4 regions of the Mesorhizobium sp. USDA 4132 genome follow, and region 2 is predicted to be linked to each of the others. Evidence: predicted binding sites of a transcription regulator. Region 2 holds the regulator's gene; each other region holds the start of a gene.

Region 1 (5,612 bases), 910 kb from region 2:
GCGAGGCCGCCAATGTCGGAGCCCTTTCCGGCTGGCGCCGCGATCTCTTCGGCGAAACAGCGCTCAAACTCATCAACGGCGGCGTGGCCCTGCGCTTCGTCAACAAAAAGGTCGAGGCGGTGGAGCTTTAAGGGTATGCGACGATCGCTTGCCCCAATCTTCGCGACGCTGGGGGCCTGAGCGACTGATGCGCTATCCGACATCGAATGTCCTCATCGCAGTCGTCGTCCTGCTCTCGCTATTGCTCGTCCTCCTCATGGAAGCGCCGGGCCTTGGAGCCTTTTCGCCGCTCTGGATCCGCCCGATCATCCGGGTGATCTGCGCCGCTAACCTGCTCGTCGCCCTGCCGGGCCTGATGACGCCGAAGCACGTCGGCTGGCTGAACTACCTGCTCCTCAGCATCACCGCCTATGTGGTGGCGTCGACCACGCCGATCGCGGCGCTATGGGTTATTCCGAGGACCATGTTCTTCGCCGTCAGGTATGCATTTTCGAGCCTTTGGTGATCTTGTCGACGATCTTTTTCTCGGCCCGGAGTGCAATGCCCACCAGTTTCGCATCCTCCGGCGCAAACTGCGCGAATACCTCGCGGTTGGCCGCGTCATGGCCCGTCGAGAACATTTCCTCGATATAGGCCGACGTCGTCACCTCCCGTTCCAGCGAGCGCCGGTGGATGGTGCGCAGCGTCTCCTGGTCGGCGGTCAGCACCACGATCGGCTGGATGCTCATCGGATTGTAGACATGACCTGCCGCATCCCGATATGCTTCACCAATGATCGCGGGATTTTGCGCGATGATGCCGCTCGTCAGAAACGCGGTCACGTTGAGCTCCTGCCAGGGGGCGAGGTCATCGCGAAGCACGATCGCGATCTTGGTATCGAACATGAAGAACAACTCCGTCGAAGGTTATGCCAAAGGCCATGCAAGGACCGACGAGATAGCGGCAGCGGATGCGGCCGGTCTTGAACGTTCGTGCAACTCGGGAGCCACAGCCGACGGCAGCGCAAGATGCGCGCCCGACGGCAGCGCAAGCGGCGCTCCTGACGGCATCGTCCAGGCGCCCTCCTCGCGCGGCATCGAGCGGATCGAGGCCCGCTTCCATGGGCTCGGTTTCGAGCCGCATCGCCACGACACCTATGCGATCGGGATGACACTTTCCGGCGTGCAGACCTTCCAGTATCGCGGTGCCGCCCGCGCCAGCCTGCCCGGCAACGTCATCGTGCTGCATCCGGACGAAGTGCATGACGGGGCGGCCGGCACCGATGCCGGGCTGCGCTATCGCATGCTCTACCTGCCGCCGGAACGGCTGATCGAGGCGGCAGGCGGTTCGCGTGGCCTGCCCTTCGTGCCGGATCCCATCATAGCGGATGCGGAATTCCGGCAGTGTCTTGTCGAAGCCCTGGACGATCTCGCGGCCGAGCCGCAGGACCTGCTGCTCGACGACCTGATCGGCCGCATGACAACAAGCCTCTGGCGCCACGCGGACGGCAAGGGTGGAGCGCCGGGCACGCCGCGCGCGCAACAGGCGGTTCTGCGCTGCCGCGATTACCTGCAGGCGAACGCCGACCGGACGGTTTCTTCGGAGGAACTGGAGGAAGTCAGCGGTTTCGATCGCTACACGACCGCAAGGCAGTTCCGAAAGCTTCTCGGCACCAGTCCGCACCGCTATCTCGTCATGCGCCGGCTCGACCGAGCGAAGGTCCTGCTGTCGCAAGGCGGCAGCCTGGCGGATATCGCGGCCGATACGGGCTTTGCCGACCAGGCGCATTTCACCCGTCATTTCAAGAAGACGTTCGGCATGACGCCAGGCCGCTGGATGGCGCTTCGCAGGAGCGCATGAGGCCGCCGGCTTTTGTGAAATTTCAGTCATCAAAGCTTCATCGAAGCGTCAATCTTCCATCACCTCACCGTCATGCACTCACCTTAACCGGTTGGCGTCTTTGACACGCCAACCAACAGGTGATCCCATGACCAAAATTCTCTTCGCCACCGTAGCGCTTGCCGCGCTGATCGGCAGCTCCGCTTCCGCCGACGACAAGGTTTTCCCGGCTAAGCTCACCGGCCAGGCGATCCTGCCCGCCAACACGGTCGTTCCGGCTCCGGCCGATGCGCCGGCGTTCCTCAAGACCTCCGGCAAGTTCACCACCGCCGACCGCAAGCGCACCGACGCCCTCGGCACCCTGCCGGGCAAGGACGGCGCCCGCATCACCGACGTCAAGCTGCCGCTCGACGGCCAGCCGATCCAGGGCTTTTCCGGCATCAAGACCATGGCTGACGGCACCTTCTGGACGCTGTCGGACAATGGTTTCGGCTCAAAGTTCAACTCGTCCGACTCGATGCTCTTCCTGCACCAGATGAAGTTCGACTGGGCCACCAACAAGGCTGAAGTCGTCAAGAACGTCTTCCTCTCCGATCCGAACAAGATCGCTCCGTTTCCGATCGTCACCGAAGCCACCGAAACTCGTTACCTGACCGGCGCCGATTTCGACATCGAATCCGTACAGCCGGTCGCCGACGGCTTCTGGCTCGGCGATGAATTCGGCCCCTATCTGCTCAAGTTCGATATCCAGGGCCGCCTGACCGACGTCATCGCCACCACAGTCGACGGCAAGCCGGTGCTTTCGCCGGACAACCCGCTCATCCAGCTACCGGGCAACCCCGCTGCCAAGATGCCGGTCTTCAACTTGAAGCGTTCCGGGGGCTTCGAAGGCCTCGCCATGGCGAAGGATGGCTCCAAGCTCTACGGCCTGCTCGAAGGCCCGCTCTACAAGGACGACGGCCAGGTCGAGCAGGCCGACGGCAAGACCGCCATCCGCGTCATCGAATTCGACGTCGCCTCCAAGAAGTGGACCGGCCGTTCGTGGCTGTATCCGTTCGCCGACAAGGGCGCCGCGATCGGCGATTTCAACATGATCGACGCCTCGACCGCCCTCGTGATCGAGCGCGACAACGGCGCCGGCACCAAGGACAAGGCCTGCGCCGATCCGAAACAGCCGAAGCCGGATTGCTTCGACGCTCCGGCCGAATTGAAGCGCGTCTACAAGATCGAGTTCAACGACGCCAATGTCGGCAAGGCCGTCCGCAAGATCGGTTATATCGACCTGATGAACATCCAGGACCCGGACAACAAGAAGAAGGCCGGCAACGTCGCCAGCGTCTACGACATGCCGTTCGTGACGATCGAGAACGTCGACGTGATCGACGCCACCCACATCATCATCGGCAACGACAATAACCTGCCCTTCTCGGCAGGCCGCGCCGTCGACAAGGCCGACAACAACGAGTTCAGCGTACTCGAAGTCGGCGAATTCCTGTCTGCCAAGTAAGCAGCGGACGTGCCAAAAACGAAGAGCGTCCGGTGAAAGCCGGGCGCTCTTTTTGTTTGGGAGACGGGGATCCGGGTGTCGTGAGCGGCGAGGCTGCTTTCAGCCCGAGAAGTAAAAAACGTCCTTGCTGGGCCTAAACGGAATTACGGAGCGCCCCCTTTGCACCACGTTCGAGACCGTGGTCGAGGTCTCCGATCAACCTGGCCCTGTCGCAGGTCGCAATCGCTAGACGAGCCGAGCGTCTCGCCGAAGTCTGGATATCGCGTCGGCATCGATGGCCCTTATCTGATCTGCGATATCCGATGGTGCTTCCAACGCCTTCACTGTCGAGGGATGGGCGGTCATGGGCGATCCGGCGAATGGAGGTTCAGGCGCATATTCCATCATCAGCTGGATTTTCCGCGCGACATCTTCACCTGCCAGTTTGGCGGCCATGAGCAAGCCAAGGTCGATACCCGCCGTCACGCCGCCGCCGGTGGCTCGCGTCCGGTCAAACACGACCCGCCGATTTACCGGCATTGCTCCGAAAGCTGAAAGCCTATGCAGCGCCGTCCAGTGGGTGGTGCACTCGTAACCCTGAAGCAGACCGGCGGCGGCAAGCACCAGCGTGCCTGTGCAGGCGGCCATCAGGAACTGGCAGCCGGGCTCCTGGCGCTGTAGAAACGAGAGAAGACGTTCGTCCTGCATCGCATCCAGATGACCGGGCCCGCCCGGGACAACCACAATGTCGAGTTGACCGCATTCTTCAAGCAACATGCTTGGGACGATACTCAGTCCGCTCGCACTTCGAACGGGAGCGCGTCCCTCGGCCAGCAGATGGCAACGCGTATTCGGCAGCCGCGTCAGAACTTCCCAAGGCCCGGTCAAATCAAGCTGGGTCAGCCCGGCAAACAGGACAAAGCCGATCTCACGAGGGGGTGCGCTCACAGACATCCAAGCTTGCTCAGCCAGTTGGCGGATAATATCGGTTTCGCGAGCATGCACATGAAAATGCCGGCGGACGCAACCGGAAAAATTCCACTGTCGTTGCAATCGCGAGCGATTGTCTATGGCGGGTAGGAAACCTACTTCGAGGTTCGGCCGTAGGCAGGCGCGAGCCTCCGGCGATCCGCTAATTTGCTCGATGCGAAGGACGCAGGACATCTCCTTGCCCAACAATGTGACCTTGAATTGTATATGGAAACGTGCGCGACTGACTGATGGCTCGGCCCTCATCGCCGAGGTGGACAAGTACAGATGTTTTTGGTTGTGCGGAGAGAGACGTGCGCCTCGCTTTTAAACTGATTTCGTTCGCTTTCTTTGCTTTATTATCTTCGCAAGAAGTGAGGTCGCAGGAAGTCCAACTCTCCGGCCGATGGCAGCAGATTTCCTCCGACGCGGGATCATGCGCAGCTTGTTTTGTTGGGATCGTGAGGCAGGGCACAGTTCTTATTGTCAGCGCAAACAACGGTTGGTCTGCAACAGTACAAGCGGATCGAAACGGCCCTGCACACTTCGCCACCGGCCGGGGGCGGTGGAAAATGCGGCCCGGCGCGACCTACAGCAACAAAGTTTTCGATGTTCTTTTCGCCGTTCGTGACGAGCAACTGATGATGTTCATGGTCGTTGATCTCGGGAATGGTTCGAAACGGACCATTACAGCTGTTTTCGCCAGACCGGTCCCGAAACTCCCCGTGACCAGGGCCTGACGCACGGCTGCGGCCCCCTCACCCGCGATAATTGAACAGCCATTTGATGAATGCGGCCGATATCGTCACGAAGGCCATCAGTCCCGCCCAGGTTTCCAGATAGAAGGGCGGCGGCGCGAGCAGCTTTCCTTCGATATTGAAGTAACCCAGCGTCATCAGCGTTGCGCAGACGACGAACGCGAGCGTGGCCCAAATCCAGATATGCAGGTATGACATCCATCTCCTCCCTTTTGACGCGCCGTAAAATAAATCAACGGCGTCGCCAGGGAAGTCGTCCAATCGGAGTATGCCCTCAGGTCGAATGAGGGTGCTGAAGGCGGCCGGCGTGGTGACGGCACTTGCCTGGCCCAGTTCCATGCGTCCCTGCCCGGCCTACTCGAACCGGAACGCCAGCCGCTTGCCCGTCAGCCTCGCCAGCTGCTGCAGGCGGCCGTCCAGACGCTCGCCGGCGAAATCGCGGTAGGCGGAGGGCACGACGAATTCGAGATCAAGATCCGGTTCGAAGGACGGGCGGAAGGTCAGGTGGTTGACCAGGCCTGGCATCGATGCCGAGAAGAGGTAGACGACGCGAAGCAGCCCGCCGAGCAGCTTTGCGAGAT
Region 2 (5,612 bases):
CCGAGGCGGAGAGCTTTTCCGCCGCTTTCTCGATGCGGGAGAGACCCTCGCGGGCTTCCTCCGCTGTGACTGTGAGCGGTGGCAGGAGACGCACCACGTTGTCACCGGCCGGAACGGCCAGCATGTGTTCACCCCGCATGGCAGCAACCAGGTCGCCCGCCGGCACCTTTGCCTTCACGCCGAGCAGCAGGCCTTCGCCGCGGATATCCTCGATGACGTTGGGGAAGCGATCCTTGAGGCTGGCGAGCCCCTGCCGCAAGACCAACGTGACGTCGCGGACATTTTCCAGGAAGCCATCCCCCAGGATCACGTCGAGCACGGCATTGCCGACCGCCATGGCCAGAGGGTTGCCGCCGTAGGTGGTGCCGTGGGTGCCGGCTGTCATACCGGACGCAGCTTCCGCCGTGGCAAGGCAGGCCCCGAGCGGGAACCCGCCGCCGATGCCCTTGGCGAGCGCCATGATGTCGGGCGAAACGCCCGTCCATTCATAGGCGAACAGTTTGCCGGTGCGGCCGACGCCGGTCTGGACCTCGTCGAAGATCAACAGCAGGCCGTTGTCGTCGCAGATCTGCCGCAGCGCAGCCAAGAATTCCTTTGGAACCGGCCGGATGCCGCCCTCGCCCTGGATCGGCTCGATGAGGATCGCCGCGGTCGCATCGGTGATCGCAGCCTTCAAAGCGTCCATATCGCCGAACGGCACCTGATCGAAGCCTTCGACCTTGGGGCCGAAACCTTCGAGATATTTCGCCTGGCCGCCCGCAGCGATGGTCGCCAACGTGCGGCCATGGAAGGCGCCCTCGAAGGTGACGATGTGGAAGCGTTCCGGATGGCCCTTCACGAACTGGTAGCGGCGCGCGGTCTTGATGGCGCATTCGAGCGCCTCCGCACCGGAATTGGTGAAAAACACCTTATCCGCGAAAGAGTTGTCGGCGAGGCGGCGCGACAGCGTCTCCTGGCCGGGCTGCTCGAAGAGGTTGGACGTGTGCCAGACCTTGTCGGCCTGCGCCTTCAGCGCGCCGACGAGATGCGGGTGGCCATAACCGAGCGAATTGACGGCGATGCCCGCGCCGAAGTCGAGATATCGCTCTCCACTTTCCGTCACAAGCCATACGCCCTCGCCGCGTTCAAAACGCAGCGGAGCCCGGGCAAACGTGTCGAAAAGCGCGGCTTCAGCCATGGCGACATCACTCCTCTAGGCAGTCAAAAAAGGCCGACAAAACCGGCCAGAAAAACCAAAAATGCCGCCCACTGGGCGGCGGGGGCACTATCGGGGTTTAGGCCGTCAATGTCAACAAAGCTCGGTGTTTTAGGCGCGTTACGACCGGAAACCGACAGGCGCTGGCTTCTGTGACAAAAAAGACTCTCCATCACAGCAAGTTGGGGAAAACCACGAAATCGAATCCCGCAGATTCCTCCGACTCTTGCCACGGAGTCAGCCTCACACTAGGTTAAAGATCAATTACTAGACTGCATGCGGCGGAACTAGTCACCTCAAGCATAGATATAGTGGGTGCTGTGAAATGATTTTCACAGTAAAGGTGGACGGATTCTGCATGCCAGCGGCGTTCAAAGGCGGAGAACGGGCATGAACTGGACAGACGAGCGTGTCGAGAAGCTCAAAAGATTGTGGTCGGAGGGCCTGAGTGCCAGCCAGATTGCTGCACAACTGGGAGGCGTAAGCCGCAATGCCGTGATCGGCAAGGTGCATCGCCTCTGCCTGCCGGGCCGGGCGAAAGCCGGCGGCACGGTTGCGACCGGTCGCGCATCGGCTGCCAAGCGGACGACATCGGCGCCGCGGGCTCCGAACTATGCGTCGCGCGTCACGACCCGGACCGTTACCCGCGCCGTCGGCGCGACGATGGTCAAGGAAGAGATCGAGATCGAACCCTACCAGGAGATGGAATACCGTCCGGCCTCCAACGTGGTCGTGCCGATCTCCCGTCGCCTTGCATTGACGGAACTCACCGAGCGCACCTGCAAGTGGCCGGTCGGCGACCCGCTTAAGGAAGACTTCCACTTCTGCGGCTGTGAATCCCCGGATGCATCGCCCTATTGCGGTTATCACGCAAAGCTCGCCTACCAGCCGGTCAACGAGCGCCGCAAGGTTGCCGCACGGGTCTGAGCGGCGGCGCGACACGAGGGCAAAAATCGAAGGCGGGCTCAAGGCCCGCTTTTTTGTTGTGCATGGCAGATATGCCGGCCGAGCCTTGCTCCGGATCGGCATTGCGCCTATCTGAAAGACAGCGAGGACGACCTCCCCCATTCGGGCAGAAACTCCGGGACGGCCCGGAAAGCATCCCAGGAGGTCATCATGCGCTCGACACGCGACCGTATCCGCCATGCCATCAGCTTCGAACTGATCGGGCTCGCTCTCATCACACCACTCGGCTCCTTCGCCTTCGGCATGCCGGCCGCCGATATCGGCGTGGTCGGCATCGGCAGCGCGACGATCGCCACTGGCTGGAACTATCTGTACAATCTCGGCTTCGACCACCTGATGCAGCGCTTTACCGGCGGCACGCAGAAAAACACCGCCATACGCGTGGCGCATGCGGTGCTGTTCGAACTTGGACTGCTGATCGCGCTTCTGCCGCTGATCGCCTGGTATCTCGGCATCAGCCTCGCCCATGCGCTGACGATGGACGTGTCGTTCGCGGTCTTCTACGTGGTCTATGCCTTCTTCTTCAACTGGGCCTACGACAGGATCTTTCCGTTGCCGGAATGGCAGCGGCAGACCGAGGCGGCTTAAAGCCGCCTCTCAGGATTCCATTGAATAACCCGCGCCGCGGACGGTGCGGATGACATCCTGCATATTGGAGAAGTTGAGCGCCTTCCTGAGACGCCCGACATGCACGTCGACGGTGCGCTCGTCGACATAGATGTCGTGACCCCAGACGCCGTCCAGAAGCTGCGACCGCGAAAAGACGCGGCCGGGCGACGCCATCAGGAATTCCAGCAGGCGGAATTCGGTCGGGCCCAGGCGCACTTCGCGGCTCTTGCGGTGAACGCGATGAGTTTCCCGGTCGAGTTCGATATCGCCGCAACGGAGCACGCTGGAGAGCACTTCGGGACGGGCGCGGCGAAGCATCGCCTTGACGCGGGCCATCAGTTCAGGCGTCGAGAAGGGCTTCACGACATAGTCGTCGGCGCCGGTGGCGAGGCCGCGAACACGTTCGCTCTCCTCGCCGCGGGCCGTCAGCATGATGATCGGCAAGCGCTCCGTTTCCGGGCGCATGCGCAGCCGGCGGCAGAGTTCGATGCCGGAAACGCCGGGCAGCATCCAGTCCAGGATCAGGAGGTCCGGTACCCGCTCCTGAAGCCGAATTTCGGCTTCGTCGCCCCGCAAAACGGTATCGACCTCATAACCCTCGGCTTCCAGATTGTAACGAAGAAGCACGCTCAGCGCTTCTTCGTCTTCTACGACAGCAATTTTCGGCAGCATTCTTGGTCTGCTCCGTCAGTTCTATTCGGTGATCGCGCCGAGCGTGTTCGACGAGTCGTCCTTCGGACGATCGCCTTCCGGCTGGGCACCGGTCGTCATGTAGTAGATGGTCTCGGCGATGTTGGTGGCGTGGTCGCCGATGCGCTCGATGTTCTTGGCGCAGAACAGCAGATGCGTGCAGGTGGTGATGTTGCGCGGATCCTCCATCATGTAGGTGAGGAGCTCGCGGAACAGCGAGGTGTACATCGCGTCGATTTCCTCGTCGCGGCTGCGGATCGCCTCGGCCTTCTCCGCCGAACGCGTCGAATAGACGTCGAGGACGTCCTTGAGCTGCACGAGGGCGAGATCGGAGAGATGCTCCAGGCCGCGAGCGAGCTTGCGTGGCACGCCGGTGCCCTGAACCGCGATGACGCGCTTGGCGGTGTTCTTGCCAAGGTCGCCGACGCGCTCCAGATCAGAGGCGATGCGCAGCGAACCGACGATCTCGCGAAGGTCGGCCGCAACCGGCTGGCGGCGGGCGATCGTGATGATCGCCTTGTCGCCGATCTCGCGCTCGGCGTGATCGAGGATCACGTCGTCGGAGATGACCTTCTGGGCGAGTGCGGCGTCGGAATTGACCAGCGCGCGCACGGCGTCCGAGCACATCTGCTCGGCGAGGCCGCCCATTTCGGAGATACGGCGGCTCAGGTATTTCAGTTCGTCGTCATAAGCCGACAGGATATGGGTCGATGCCATCTTCTAGTCCTCAAAATTGATTTTCAGGCGGCACAGTCGGCTGGGTCAGCCGAAACGGCCCATGATGTAATCCTGGGTGCGCTGGTCGTCGGGATTGGTGAACATCTTGTCGGTGTCGTTCTCCTCGACGAGCTGGCCGAGATGGAACATGGCGGTGCGCTGCGAGACGCGGGCAGCCTGCTGCATCGAGTGCGTCACGATGACGATCGTGTAGTTGGCACGAAGTTCATGGATGAGCTCTTCTACCTTGGCGGTCGCGATCGGATCGAGAGCCGAGCATGGTTCGTCCATGAGGATGACTTCGGGCGACACGGCGATCGCGCGGGCGATGCACAGACGCTGCTGCTGACCGCCGGAGAGACCGGTGCCGGATTCATGCAGGCGATCCTTGACTTCGGTCCAGAGGCCGGCGCGCTGCAGGCTCGCCTCGACGATCTGATCCATGTCGGCCTTGTTCTTGGAAAGGCCGTGGATGCGCGGACCGTAGGAAATGTTCTCGTAGATGGTCTTCGGGAACGGATTCGGCTTCTGGAAAACCATGCCGACGCGGGCGCGAAGTTCCACGACGTCGATGTTATTGTCGTAGATATCGTCCGTGTCGAGGGTGATCTTGCCGGTGACGCGGCAATTCTCGATCGTGTCGTTCATGCGGTTGAGGCAGCGCAGGAAGGTGGACTTGCCGCAACCGGAAGGACCGATGAGAGCCGTCACAGTGTTTTCGCGGACGTTGAGGTTCACGTCGAAAAGCGCACGCTTTTCGCCGTAATAAACCGAAACGTCCTTACCGATCATCTTGTGGGAAGCATCGCTCATCTTCTGGTCCAGCGCCTTTTCTACTGCCGATTCTGACATCATATTCATTGTCATACTCCTTCTACCAGCGCCGCTCGAAGCGACGCCGCAAGAGAATTGCGCCAACATTCATTAGGATGAGAAACAGGAGCAGGATGATGATTGCTCCCGAGGTACGCTCGACGAACGCGCGCTCAGCTTCGTTCGCCCACATGTAGATCTGGACCGGTAGCGCCGTCGACGGGTCGAGCGGCGTGGTCGGATAGTTGGCGACGAAGGCCACCATGCCGATCAGGAGCAGCGGTGCGGTTTCGCCAAGGGCATGGGCGAGGCCGATGATGGTGCCGGTCAGGATGCCCGGCATGGCAAGCGGCAAGACATGGTGGAAGATCGTCTGCATCTTCGAGGCGCCGAGCCCGAGGGCGGCAGCACGGATCGATGGCGGCACTGCCTTCAGTGCCGCGCGGGTCGCGATGATGATCGTCGGCAGCGTCATGAGGGTGAGCACCAGACCACCAACGAAGGAGGCCGAGCGCGGCAGGCCCATGAAGTTGACGAACACCGCCAGACCTAGCAGACCGTAGACGATCGAGGGAACGGCCGCGAGATTGTTGATGTTCACCTCGATCAGATCGGTGAACTT
Region 3 (5,612 bases), 3.6 Mb from region 2:
TTCGGCCTGATCATCGCCTCGATCGTCAACATCTTCCTGGGTTCTGCCCCCCTCGCTTGGGCGATCTCGGTCATCGGCGTTCTGATCTTCGCAGGCCTCACCGCCTACGATACGCAGAAGATCAAGGAAATGTACTTTGACGGCGACGACGTCGCGGTTGCCGGCCGCAAGGCCATCATGGGCGCTCTGACCCTTTACCTCGACTTCATCAACCTCTTCACGTTCCTCCTCCAGTTCCTGGGCAACCGGAACAACTGATTTCCGAGGAATTTGAACAGGAAAAAGGCGGCCTCCGGGTCGCCTTTTTTGTTGCCCGGCTTCGCGTTGCGGCATAGGCTTGGCCATTCCTTTCAACGGCCTGCCTCCATGACATTCCATCTCCGCGACGCCTCCCCCGCCGATCTTTCCGCCATCACCGAGATCTATTGCGACAGCGTGCTGAACGGCACCGCAAGCTACGAGATCTTGGCCCCCGACCAGGCTGAGATGACGGCTCGCTTCGAGGCGATCCGGGCCAAGGGGTATCCCTATATCGCGGCCGAACAGGAAGACGGCACGCTCCTCGGCTACGCCTACGCATCGGCCTTCCGCACCCGCCCGGCCTATCGCTGGCTGGTCGAGGATTCGATTTACCTGGCACCGGAAGCGCGCGGCAAGGGCGTCGGCAAGGCGCTGCTCAAGGAATTGCTGGTGCGCTGCGAGGCGCTCGGTTTCCGCCAGATGGTCGCCGTCATCGGCGGTGCGAGCCCGGCGTCCGTGGCGCTGCATCGCGGCCTCGGTTTCGAACTGACCGGCACACTGAAGGGCACCGGCTTCAAACATGGGAAATGGCAGGATACCGTGCTGATGCAGGCAGCCCTCGGCGAAGGCAACGAAACCGATCCGGATCCCAGCGTCTATCCGGGCTCGCTGTTTACCGAGTAGCGATTAGCGTCAGTCGATCAGTTTCAGCACCTTGTCGAACACCTTGAGCACCTGCGGCAGCTCATGGCCGCGCTTCATAATCAGCCCGTGGGTGTTCGTCACGGAATAGGCGCCCTGCTTGGCGGCAAGCTTCGGGTTCTTCTCGATTCGGAACAGCGGCGTTTCGCCCGAGCGCTTGAAAATGGAAAACACCGCCCGATCCTTGAGGTGATCGATAGCGTAGTCCTTCCATTCTCCCTCGCCGACCATGCGGCCGTAAATCCTTAGGATCGCGTCGAGTTCGCGCCGGTGGAAAGTGACCGGTGCAGGATCGAGATTCTGCCTATATTCACTGAGATCGACGACGACGGCTGTGTCCCGGGATCTCTGGCCCCCCGGCAAATCCGGCTGATCTGTCATCAAGACTCCCAAATCGTCAAATGTCAGAGACATGACAGTTTGCCCGAGAGGCTGCAAAAATCAACCCCGGCAATTTCGCGGGGAGCGAACCGCACGATTTTATTGTTGCCCCATTTCGAACAAAAGAGTGCCCGATTTCGAAGCGAAATTGACGATGTTGGTTGGCGCCGTTTTCAGCGCCATATGGCCCGGTCTGGTGCATTGACCCTTACCCCCAGCCCCCCAATGTTATTGGATCGGGCCGCCAACAAGAATTCACACACAGTCAGCCAGTCCTGAACCGCGCCTGCGGTCAATAGTTCTTGCGACCTACCATCAATACAGTCGCGCCGAGAATGGCTGCCGGTTCGCCGCCCGGACCGGAAGTCTGCAGCAGGATCGCGCAGCCGTCCTTCTTGGACTTGCCCATCAGCTTGCCCGGCAGGGTCAGCTTCATGCTCTGGCCGTTCCATGTGCCCACCGACTGGACGTCATAGACGGCGTGCCAATATTCCATGTTCTTGCCGCTGTTTTCACCCTTGGTGACATCCACCTGCTGGCGTTTGGTGAAATAGGCGACGACGACGTCCGCCTGTCCCTTGCCATCGCCGATCTCGATCTCGATCTCGTCGCCGCGCATCGCAGCGGTGACCGGAACGTCGAGCCCCTTGCCGTTCTGGCCGAGCATCTTCACCTTGTCATTGATGACGGTGAGGTCCGTGCCCTTGACATGATCGCGGCCGTTAATAACGGCCTGCGGAGTATAGACGCCGGTGCGTCCGAACGTCTTGGCATAACCATATTGCCGCTCGGTATTTTCCTTGGAGCTCAGCGTATCGGTCCAGCCGAGATAGTTCCAGTAATCGACGTGGTAGGAGAGCACGACCATGTCGCCCTGCGCCACCAGCTCGCCCAGAGCGGCGTCGGCCGGCGGGCAGGAAGAACACCCCTGAGAGGTGAAAAGCTCGATCACGCCCTTCGGCGCTCTCACCTCTCCCGCCAATGCAGCGCCCGCATAAAACAGGCCCGCAACAAGGAGTACGGAGCGAAAACGAAAGGGCATGGGTGGCGGACCTTTTTATCAGGGCAACTGTTATCCACGATTGCTCGCGGCGATCAAGGCCGAATGCACTGGATGGCGGAAAGTAACCACCGGGCACCTTCAAGAGAAAGTCACGAAGGGGTGAAGACCGGATAATTGATCGGTTCCCGAATGCCTTTCGTTGGGCGCCAAACTTGGCGAAAAATACGCTGAGGTCAAATCAGTTTAAGCAAGCCCTGAGTAAAATAAACGGCACCCACGCCGGTGACGACCCAGCGCGTCCAGGCGCGGAAATTCTGGTCGGTCATTTTCTGCAGGATGCCATTGCCGACATGCGCGCCGAGGATGGCGATCGGCGCGGCGAGCAGGATCGAAATCCAGTCGGAGGCTGGCAGGCCGGAAGCCGCGTTCCAATAGAAGGCGACCTTCGTGAGATGCGAAAGCGTCTGGATCGACGCCTTGGTGGCGATGATCTTGCGGCGGTCCATCTGGGTGCGGATGAAAAAGATATCGACCGTCGGACCCGCGACGCCGACGCTGATCGTCAGTGCGCCGGAAAACAGCCCGCAGATGAAAGCATGCAGAGGCTTTGACGCATCGAGTTGCAGCCGCTTGACGGGCAGCCAGACCAGGATCGGCATCAGCCCCACTCCGATCAGCACGACGACCAGGTCCGGCGCGTAATTGACCGAGAACAGCACCGCCGCCGAAACGGCGACGCCGAGGCAGAGGATGCCGAGGATGCGGTAGTCGATATAGGCGCGAGAAAACCAGGCGCGCGATCCGTTCGACACCATCTGAATGATGCCGTGGAAGGCGATCGCAGTACCGACGGGATAAAGGAAAAGCAGCACCCAGAGCAGGATCAGCCCACCCGCCATGCCAAAAATTCCCGAAAGCAACGATGTCAGGAAAACGGTGACGGCCATTCCGGTGAGGATGACGACGGTCAAGGGCGCGGGACCTTGGGACAGCTGGGATCGAGGGCCTCCACCTCCCTCATTTCTGTGCTTGTCACAGGAATCCAGTGACCCGATGTCTATCGGGGTCGGGAGACTCTTTCAGCCCAAGGGCTTGGGCTGGCTGGATTCCTGTGACAAGCACGGGAATGAGGACCGATGGGGTTGTGGAGAAGACCACCCGCAGGCCCAGCCTGCGGGTGGCTTTGTCGCTTAGGCTGCGAGGTCGCGCAGAACCGTCTGCAGGATGCCGCCATTGTTCATGTAGATGACCTCGTCGAGCGTATCGATGCGGCAGAGGATGTTGATTTCCTTCACCGTGCCGTCGCCGTAGGTGATCTTGGCGGTCTTCCATTCGCGCGGCTTGATGTCGCCTTCGAGACCGAGAATCTCGACAGTCTCGTCGCCCTTGAGGTCGAGGCTGGCCCAGGTCGTGCCCTCTTCGAAGACGAAGGGAACGACGCCCATGCCGACCAGGTTCGAGCGGTGGATACGCTCGAAGGACTGGGCGATGACCGCCTTGACGCCGAGCAGGTTGGTGCCCTTCGCGGCCCAGTCGCGCGACGAACCGTTACCGTATTCGACGCCGGCGAAGATGACGAGCGGAACGCCCTCCGCCTTGTACTGCATGGCCGCGTCGTAGATCGACATCTCTTCCTTGGACGGATAGTGGAAGGTGTAGCCGCCTTCCTTGCCGTTCGGGCCGAGCATGTAATTGCGGATGCGGATGTTGGCGAACGTGCCGCGCATCATCACTTCATGATTGCCGCGGCGCGTGCCGTACTGGTTGAAGTCGGCAACGCCGACGCCATGGCCCGTCAAATAAGCACCGGCCGGCGAGGCAGCCTTGATCGAACCGGCAGGCGAGATGTGGTCGGTGGTGATCTTGTCGCCGAAGAGACCGAGGACGCGGGCGCCCTTGATGTTCTTGAGGCCCGAACCGGTCTTGCCCATGCCGACGAAATAGGGCGGGTTCTGCACATAGGTCGAATCGTCGTCCCAGGCATAGGTCTGACCCGGAGGAACCTTGACCGCCTGCCAGTTCTCGTCGCCCTTGAACACGTCCGCATACTTGGTTTCGTAGAGTTCGCGGGTGACGTATTTCAGGATGAATTCCTGGACTTCCTTCGAGGTCGGCCAGATGTCCTTGAGGAAGACCGGGTTGCCGTTCTGGTCTTCGCCGAGCGGCTCGGAGGTCAGGTCCTTCTGGACCGAACCGGCGAGCGCATAAGCAACGACGAGCGGCGGCGAAGCGAGGTAGTTCGCCTGGACGTCCGGCGAGATGCGGCCTTCGAAGTTGCGGTTGCCCGAGAGCACGCCGGCGGCGATCAGGCCCTTGTCGTTGATCGTCTTCGAGATCGGCGCCGGCAGCGGGCCGGAATTGCCGATGCAGGTGGTGCAGCCGAAACCGACAAGGTTGAAGCCGAGCTTGTCGAGATCGGCCTGCAGGCCGGACTTGGCAAGGTATTCGCCGACGACCTGGGATCCCGGTGCAAGCGAAGTCTTGACCCACGGCTTGGACTTCAGGCCCTTGGCAACCGCGTTGCGGGCGAGAAGGCCGGCAGCGATCAGCACCGACGGGTTGGAGGTGTTGGTGCAGGACGTGATCGCGGCAATCGCCACGTCGCCATGGCCGAGATCGAAATCCGTGCCCTCGACGGGGTAACGATTGTCGAGCTGGCCGGGCTTCTTGTATTCGGTATCGAGCGAGCCGGCGAAACCGGAAGCGATCTTGTCGAGCGAGATGCGGCCTTCCGGACGCTTCGGGCCGGCCATCGACGGCACGACGTCGTTGAGGTCGAGTTCCAGCGTGTCGGTGAAGACGAGGTCGGAACCATCGCCTTCGCGCCACATGCCCTGGACCTTGGAATAGGCCTCGACCAGTGCGATCCGCTCATGCGTGCGGCCGGACATCGTCAGGTAGTTGATGGTTTCGCCATCGACGGGGAAGAAGCCGCAGGTCGCGCCGTATTCCGGACCCATGTTGCCGATCGTCGCGCGGTCGGCGAGCGGCATGTTGTCCATGCCCGGACCGAAGAATTCGACGAACTTGGAAACAACGCCCTTCTTGCGCAGCATCTGCACGACGGTCAGCACGAGGTCGGTCGCCGTGACGCCTTCCTTGAGCTTGCCGGTGAGCTTGAAGCCGATGACTTCAGGCAAAAGCATCGAGACCGGCTGGCCGAGCATCGAGGCTTCCGCTTCGATACCGCCGACACCCCAGCCGAGAACGCCGAGACCGTTGATCATCGTGGTGTGAGAGTCCGTGCCGACGCAGGTGTCCGGATAGGCGATCGTTTCGCCATCCT
Region 4 (5,612 bases), 330 kb from region 2:
GCCTGCCGATCAGCCGGCGGCGCAGCCAGGCCGAGAACTGGTCGACGCAGATGACGGTGACTAGGAGAAGGATGATGATCGCATAGGTCTTGGCGGCGTGGTCGCGGCCGATCGACAGGCTGAACACCTCGCCGATGCCGCCGCCGCCGACGGCGCCGATAATGGTCGAGGCGCGCACGTTGATCTCTGTGCGCAGCAGCGTATAGGACACGAAATTCGGCAGGACCTGCGGCAGGATCGCGAAACGGACACGCTCCAGCCAGCTGGCGCCCGAGGCCCGCAGGCCCTCGTCCGGCCTCATGTCGGCATTCTCGACCACTTCGAAGAACAGCTTTCCGAGCGCACCGATGGTGTGGAAGGAGACCGCGATGATCGCCGCAATCGGACCGATCGACAGGATGGCGGCGAGAAGGCCGGCGATGACGATCTCCGGGAAGGCGCGCATGATTTCCATGATCCGCCGCACTCCCCAACGCACTGCCCGCGAGCCGACGAGGTTGGAGGAAGCGAAGAAGCAGAGCAGGAATGCGCCCGTCGAGCCGAGAATGGTCGAGACGATCGCGATATTGAGGGTGATGGCGAGCTGGTAGAAGAAGTTCGGAATGTAGAAGCTGTCGGTGATCCAGACGCGATCGCTCGTATAGTCGAACTTGATCGAGCCGTCCGCATAGGGCGACGGCAGGTCGAACATGGCGCGGAAGATCTCCAGCGGGCTGTTGGGCACGAAGCTCTTGATGAAGTCGAAGAAATACGGAAGGCGTTCGAAGAACTTGCCGGAATTGGCTTCGTTGGCGAAATCCAGCGACGCAGCGAGCACGATCAGGAAAACCACAATGGAGACGACGGTATAAATCCGCCGGGTCCGCACCTGTTGCTGATAATGGTCGAGGATGGTGCGGGAGCTTTCCTGCAGCCCGCTGAGTTGAGCGGGTTCGGCCACGTGCGCCATTCTGGGCATCCTTTTTGAACGAGCGGCGGCATCGTCATGATGCCGCCGCCAAGATATTGATCAGACGTTGGATCAGCCGCCGATGACGGCCTTACGGGCGTCGATGATGGTCTGGTAGAACTTCTGGTCGACCGGCGACCAGTCGACGTAGCCGCCGCCCGTGAAGCTCTCGAAGCAGGCCTTGTCCTTCTTCGGCAGCTCGGCGAAGTAGGCGGTCACCTTCTTCTTCATGTCGTCCGAAAGCTTGTTGGAAACCATCAGCGGGCCGTTCGGGATGAGCGGCGACTTCCAGACCTGGACGATGTCGTCCATGTCGAGCAGGCCCTTGGTGACCATGATGTGCAGGTTGCCGGACGAGTAGCCCTGCGCCCAGTCGCCGACAGCCGAACCGAAGGTGGTGCCGACGTCAAACTTCTTGTCGAGAATGCCGAGAACGAGGTTCTCGTGGCCGCCGCCGAAACCGGTTTCGGAGAAGTACTGCTTGACCGGCATGCCGATGTCCTTCGGCAAGGAGACGTTCGGCACGAGGTAACCGGAGGTCGAATCCGGATCGGCGAAGCCGATCTTCTTGCCCTTGGCATCGGCGAGCGTCTTGATGCCCGAATCCTTGCGGGCAACCATGATCGAGTAGTAGCCGGTCGAACCGTCGGCCTGTTTGGTTGTCAGGACCGGGGTAACGGCGTTCGGGTCCTTGATGTAGATCGAAGCGTAGGAGGATGCACCCATGACGGCGAGGTCGATCGTGCCGCCGAGCAGGCCTTGGATGACGCCGTTATAGTTCGGCGACGGGAAGAGCTTGACATCCGAAGCGCCGGTCGCGGCGATCAGGCCCGGCTTGACGCATTCGGTGCGGCGAACCTGGTCGGCTTCGTTTTCGCCGCCATCGAGGCCGATGCGCAGAACGGGTGCGCTCTGGGCGTGGGCCTGGCCGGCGACGGCAGCGATGGCGATCGTCGCCATCAGGATCTTGCGGAATGCAGACATGGAAGTCTCCTTTGGTGATTGGGGTGGTCAACCCGGAAAGGGCGTCAGTCTTCCGGCCGCGGGTCGGCAGCCGGAAACAGGTCAGCGCATGGCGGCGGCTTCGGCCATCATGCCGGATGTGTCGATCGCGACCGGAGCCTCGCCGCGACGGGTGGAGGCGAGGCTGGTCGACGTCATCGTCTCGTCGATCCCGGCGCCATCCCTGTCGGAGCCGTAGATCTCGCGCACCGCATTGGCATTGAGCTCCTGCGGCGGTCCGTCGAAGACGACGCGGCCGCCCGCCATGCCGATAATCCGCTCGCAATAGCTGCGGGCGGTATCGAGCGTGTGCAGATTGGTGATGACCGTGATGCCTTCGCGCTCGTTGATGTCGCGCAGCGCGTCCATGACGATTTTGGCATTGAGCGGATCGAGCGAGGCGATCGGCTCGTCGGCGAGCATCATTTTCGGGGCCTGCACCAGCGCACGGGCAATCGCCACCCGCTGCTGCTGTCCGCCGGACAATGTTCCGGCGGCCTGCAACGCCGTCTGTTCGATGCCGAGCCGCTCGAGCGCCGCCATCGCCATGACGCGCTCGTCACGGCTGAAGATTTTCAAGAGGCTCAAGGTCGTCGAACGGTGATTGAGACGGCCGAGCAGCACATTGGTCATCACGTCGAGGCGCGGCACCAGGTTGAACTGCTGGAAGATCATCGCGCAGTCGCGCTGCCAGTTGCGCAGTGCCCGGCCCTTGAGGGAGGAGACTTCGGCGCCGTTGAAATAGATGGAGCCGGAGCTCGGCTCCTGCAGGCGGTTGATCATGCGCAGCAGGGTCGACTTGCCCGCGCCGGAGCGGCCGATGATGCCGACCATCTGGCCTTGGGGAATCTCGACGTTCACGGCGCTCACCGCGATACGGTCGCCGAAACGGCGGGTGATGTCCCTCAACTCGAACTTCATGCTCTCTCGCCAATTCAGCCTTTTTCTGAGAGCTCGATAGCGATGGTTGATGAAGTCTGAATGTCGGTTTTATGTCGATTTTATTATATTCCGAAAGTGCCCGTCACGCTTCCGTTACGTGGCATGACGGGACACGAATTCCTCTGCCGAAAGTGCCCGGAAATCATCGAGCGCAGCTCTCAGTTTCAGGTGATCCCAGTCCCACCAGGCAAGCCGGTCCATCGCCTCGCCGACCGCTTTTGTGAAACGCTCGCGGATGAGTTTCGCCGGCACGCCGCCGACGATCGTATAGGGCGCGATGTCCTTCGAGACGACCGCACCGGCGCCGATCACCGCACCGTTGCCGACAGTGACGCCCGGTAGCACGGTGGCGCCGTGGCCGATCCACACGTCATGGCCGATGGTGACGCGATGGTCGCGCCGCCATTCGAAGAAGCTCTTTTCGTCTTCCGCGTCGTCCCAGTAGCTGGCGGCGCGATAGGTGAAGTGGTGCAGCGTCGCCCGCCAGGTCGGGTGGTTGGTGGCGTTGATGCGCACCGAGGCCGCCATGTTGACGAACTTGCCGATCGTCGCGCACCAGATCGAGCCGTCCTGCATGATATAGGAATAGGCGCCGATCTCGGCCTCGCTGATGCGGCAGCGCTCGGAGACTTCCGTATACGGGCCGAGCGTGGAATTGTTGACATTTGCCGTTTCGTGGATTGCGGGCTCGAGCCCCACCTTGACGCTCATGCGGCGACTGCCTTTCGCGGAGAAAATTGGGAGACGTCGAGAACGCGGTCTGCCACCGCCTCGCGCACTTCCTCGTCGTGGAAGATGCCGAGAAGGGCGACGCCCTCGCGTTTCTTGTCCGCGATCATGTCCACGACGACGCGGCGGTTGATGGCGTCGAGCGAAGCGGTCGGCTCGTCGAGGAGCAGGATACGGTGGCTGGTGATGAAACCGCGGGCGATGTTGACCCGCTGCTGTTCGCCACCCGAAAACGTCGCGGGCGGCAGGGTCCAGAGCTCCTGCGGCAGGTTGAGCTTGCCCAGCAGCTCGGCCGCCTTGCCGCGCGCTTCCACTGCCGGGATACCGCGGGCGACGAGCGGTTCGGCGACCACGTCGAGCGCGGAGACCCGCGGCACGGTGCGCAGGAACTGGCTGACATAACCGAGCGTATGGCGGCGCACGTCGAGCACGGTGCGCGGATCGGCACGAGCGATATCGACGAGCCGGTCCTTGTGATCGACAAGGATCTGGCCGGCATCGACGGCATAGTTGCCATAGAGCATCTTCAGGATCGAGCTCTTGCCGATGCCTGACGGGCCGCCGAGCACGACGCATTCGCCGCTCGCGACGGAAAAGTTCACATCGTTGACGACCGGCAGCTTGATGCCATCGCGCAGATGCATGGTGAAGCTCTTGAAGACCTCGGAAACGACGAGGGGAGTTGCCATGATCGTTTTTCCTCAGACCTGAAGAATGGAAGAGACGAGAAGCTGGGTATAAGGCTCGCGCGGATCGTCGAGCACCCGGTCCGTCAGCCCGTGCTCGATCACATAGCCGTCCTTCATCACCATCATCCGGTGGGACAGGAGGCGGGCGACCGCAAGATCGTGGGTGACGACGATCGCCGACAGGCCGAGATCGTTGACGAGGCCGCGCACGAGATCGAGCAGGCGAGCCTGGACCGAGACGTCGAGGCCGCCGGTCGGCTCGTCCATGAACACGAGGCGCGGGCCGGTGACGAGGTTGCGGGCGATCTGCAGGCGCTGGCGCATCCCGCCGGAAAAGGCGCGCGGCTGATCGTCGATGCGGTCGGTGCCGATTTCGACGCGGGTCAGCCAGTCGCTCGCCGTCTCGCGGATCTTGCCGTAATGCCGGTCGCCGACGGCCATCAGCCGCTCGCCGACATTGGCGCCGGCCGAAACCGTCATCCGCAGGCCGTCGGCCGGGTTCTGGTGCACGAAGCCCCAGTCGGTGCGCATCAGGAAGCGTCGCTCGGCCTCGCTCATATGGTAGAGGTCGCGGAAATTGCCGTCGCGCATCCGGTATTCGACACTGCCGGCCGTCGGCATCAGCCGGGTCGACAGGCAGTTGAGCAGCGTCGTCTTGCCGGAGCCGGATTCACCGACGATGGCAAGCACTTCGCCCGGCCACAGATCGAAGGAAACATCCTTGCAGCCGATCCGGCTGCCATAGAATTTCGAGACGCCGCTGACTTTGAGAAGAGGGGTGTCGGTCATGGCGTTTTGTCCTTGAATGTCGGCGCGTGGGGTTCACCCCCCTCTGTCCTGCCGGACATCTCCCCCTCAAGGGGGGAGATCGGCAAGCGGGTAAGCCTCAGCCCCAAATGGGATCGGGCAGTTCGATAAGCGGTGTCTTCAAGAGGGATCGAGCGGGCGTGTCTATCCAATCTCCCCCCTTGAGGGGGAGATGTCCGGCAGGACAGAGGGGGGTAAGCCACAACCAGTGTCATTCAGCTGCCTCATTGACGGGTGCCAGCAGAGCGCCGGCATGGCCGTGTTCGCGGCGGTCCTCGCAATTGTCGGTGTCCGAGCAGACGAACATGCGGCCACCCCTGTCGTCCAGCACCACCTCGTCGAGATAAACGTTCTCGGCGCCGCAGAGCGCGCAGGGCTTGTCGAAGGTCTGGATTTCGAACGGATGATCCTCGAAGTCGAGGCTCACGACGTCCGTATAGGGCGGCACCGCGTAGATGCGCTTTTCGCGGCCGGCGCCGAACAGCTGCAGCGCC

The links. Region 2 encodes PhoB, which activates phosphate uptake and scavenging genes when phosphate is short. Its sites were predicted from a motif close to TGTCATNNANCTGTCAT; they were not measured.
Region 1: ACZ9IU_RS07840 (esterase-like activity of phytase family protein) is a predicted target of PhoB. The motif match lies at 1,864-1,880, and genes of this name have one in related genera.
Region 3: ACZ9IU_RS20820 (DUF2794 domain-containing protein) is a predicted target of PhoB. The motif match lies at 1,344-1,360, and genes of this name have one in related genera.
Region 4: phnC (phosphonate ABC transporter ATP-binding protein) is a predicted target of PhoB. The motif match lies at 2,933-2,949, and genes of this name have one in related genera.

The regions. Positions count from the first base shown of each region.
Region 1 is NZ_JBWCCP010000001.1:1,494,869-1,500,480, reverse strand. Features, by position in the region: gene rnd (ribonuclease D) at 1-131, shown strand, start outside; gene ACZ9IU_RS07855 (hypothetical protein) at 188-505, shown strand; gene ACZ9IU_RS07850 (DUF2000 family protein) at 477-884, opposite strand; gene ACZ9IU_RS07845 (AraC family transcriptional regulator) at 883-1,839, shown strand; gene ACZ9IU_RS07840 (esterase-like activity of phytase family protein) at 1,967-3,325, shown strand; gene ACZ9IU_RS07835 (DJ-1/PfpI family protein) at 3,551-4,480, opposite strand; gene ACZ9IU_RS07830 (hypothetical protein) at 4,588-5,013, shown strand; gene ACZ9IU_RS07825 (hypothetical protein) at 5,032-5,370, opposite strand; gene ppx (exopolyphosphatase) at 5,386-5,612, opposite strand, start outside.
Region 2 is NZ_JBWCCP010000001.1:588,246-593,857, reverse strand. Features, by position in the region: gene ACZ9IU_RS03020 (aspartate aminotransferase family protein) at 1-1,177, opposite strand, end outside; gene ACZ9IU_RS03015 (GcrA family cell cycle regulator) at 1,586-2,122, shown strand; gene ACZ9IU_RS03010 (PACE efflux transporter) at 2,312-2,749, shown strand; gene phoB (phosphate regulon transcriptional regulator PhoB) at 2,759-3,442, opposite strand; gene phoU (phosphate signaling complex protein PhoU) at 3,464-4,177, opposite strand; gene pstB (phosphate ABC transporter ATP-binding protein PstB) at 4,223-5,038, opposite strand; gene pstA (phosphate ABC transporter permease PstA) at 5,052-5,612, opposite strand, start outside.
Region 3 is NZ_JBWCCP010000001.1:4,160,805-4,166,416, forward strand. Features, by position in the region: gene ACZ9IU_RS20810 (Bax inhibitor-1/YccA family protein) at 1-258, shown strand, start outside; gene ACZ9IU_RS20815 (GNAT family N-acetyltransferase) at 367-924, shown strand; gene ACZ9IU_RS20820 (DUF2794 domain-containing protein) at 934-1,323, opposite strand; gene ACZ9IU_RS20825 (DUF1223 domain-containing protein) at 1,616-2,365, opposite strand; gene ACZ9IU_RS20830 (sulfite exporter TauE/SafE family protein) at 2,560-3,297, opposite strand; gene acnA (aconitate hydratase AcnA) at 3,517-5,612, opposite strand, start outside.
Region 4 is NZ_JBWCCP010000001.1:254,493-260,104, forward strand. Features, by position in the region: gene phnE (phosphonate ABC transporter, permease protein PhnE) at 1-949, opposite strand, end outside; gene phnD (phosphonate ABC transporter substrate-binding protein) at 1,022-1,933, opposite strand; gene phnC (phosphonate ABC transporter ATP-binding protein) at 2,015-2,872, opposite strand; gene ACZ9IU_RS01230 (DapH/DapD/GlmU-related protein) at 2,987-3,604, opposite strand; gene phnL (phosphonate C-P lyase system protein PhnL) at 3,601-4,311, opposite strand; gene phnK (phosphonate C-P lyase system protein PhnK) at 4,324-5,100, opposite strand; gene ACZ9IU_RS01245 (alpha-D-ribose 1-methylphosphonate 5-phosphate C-P-lyase PhnJ) at 5,330-5,612, opposite strand, start outside.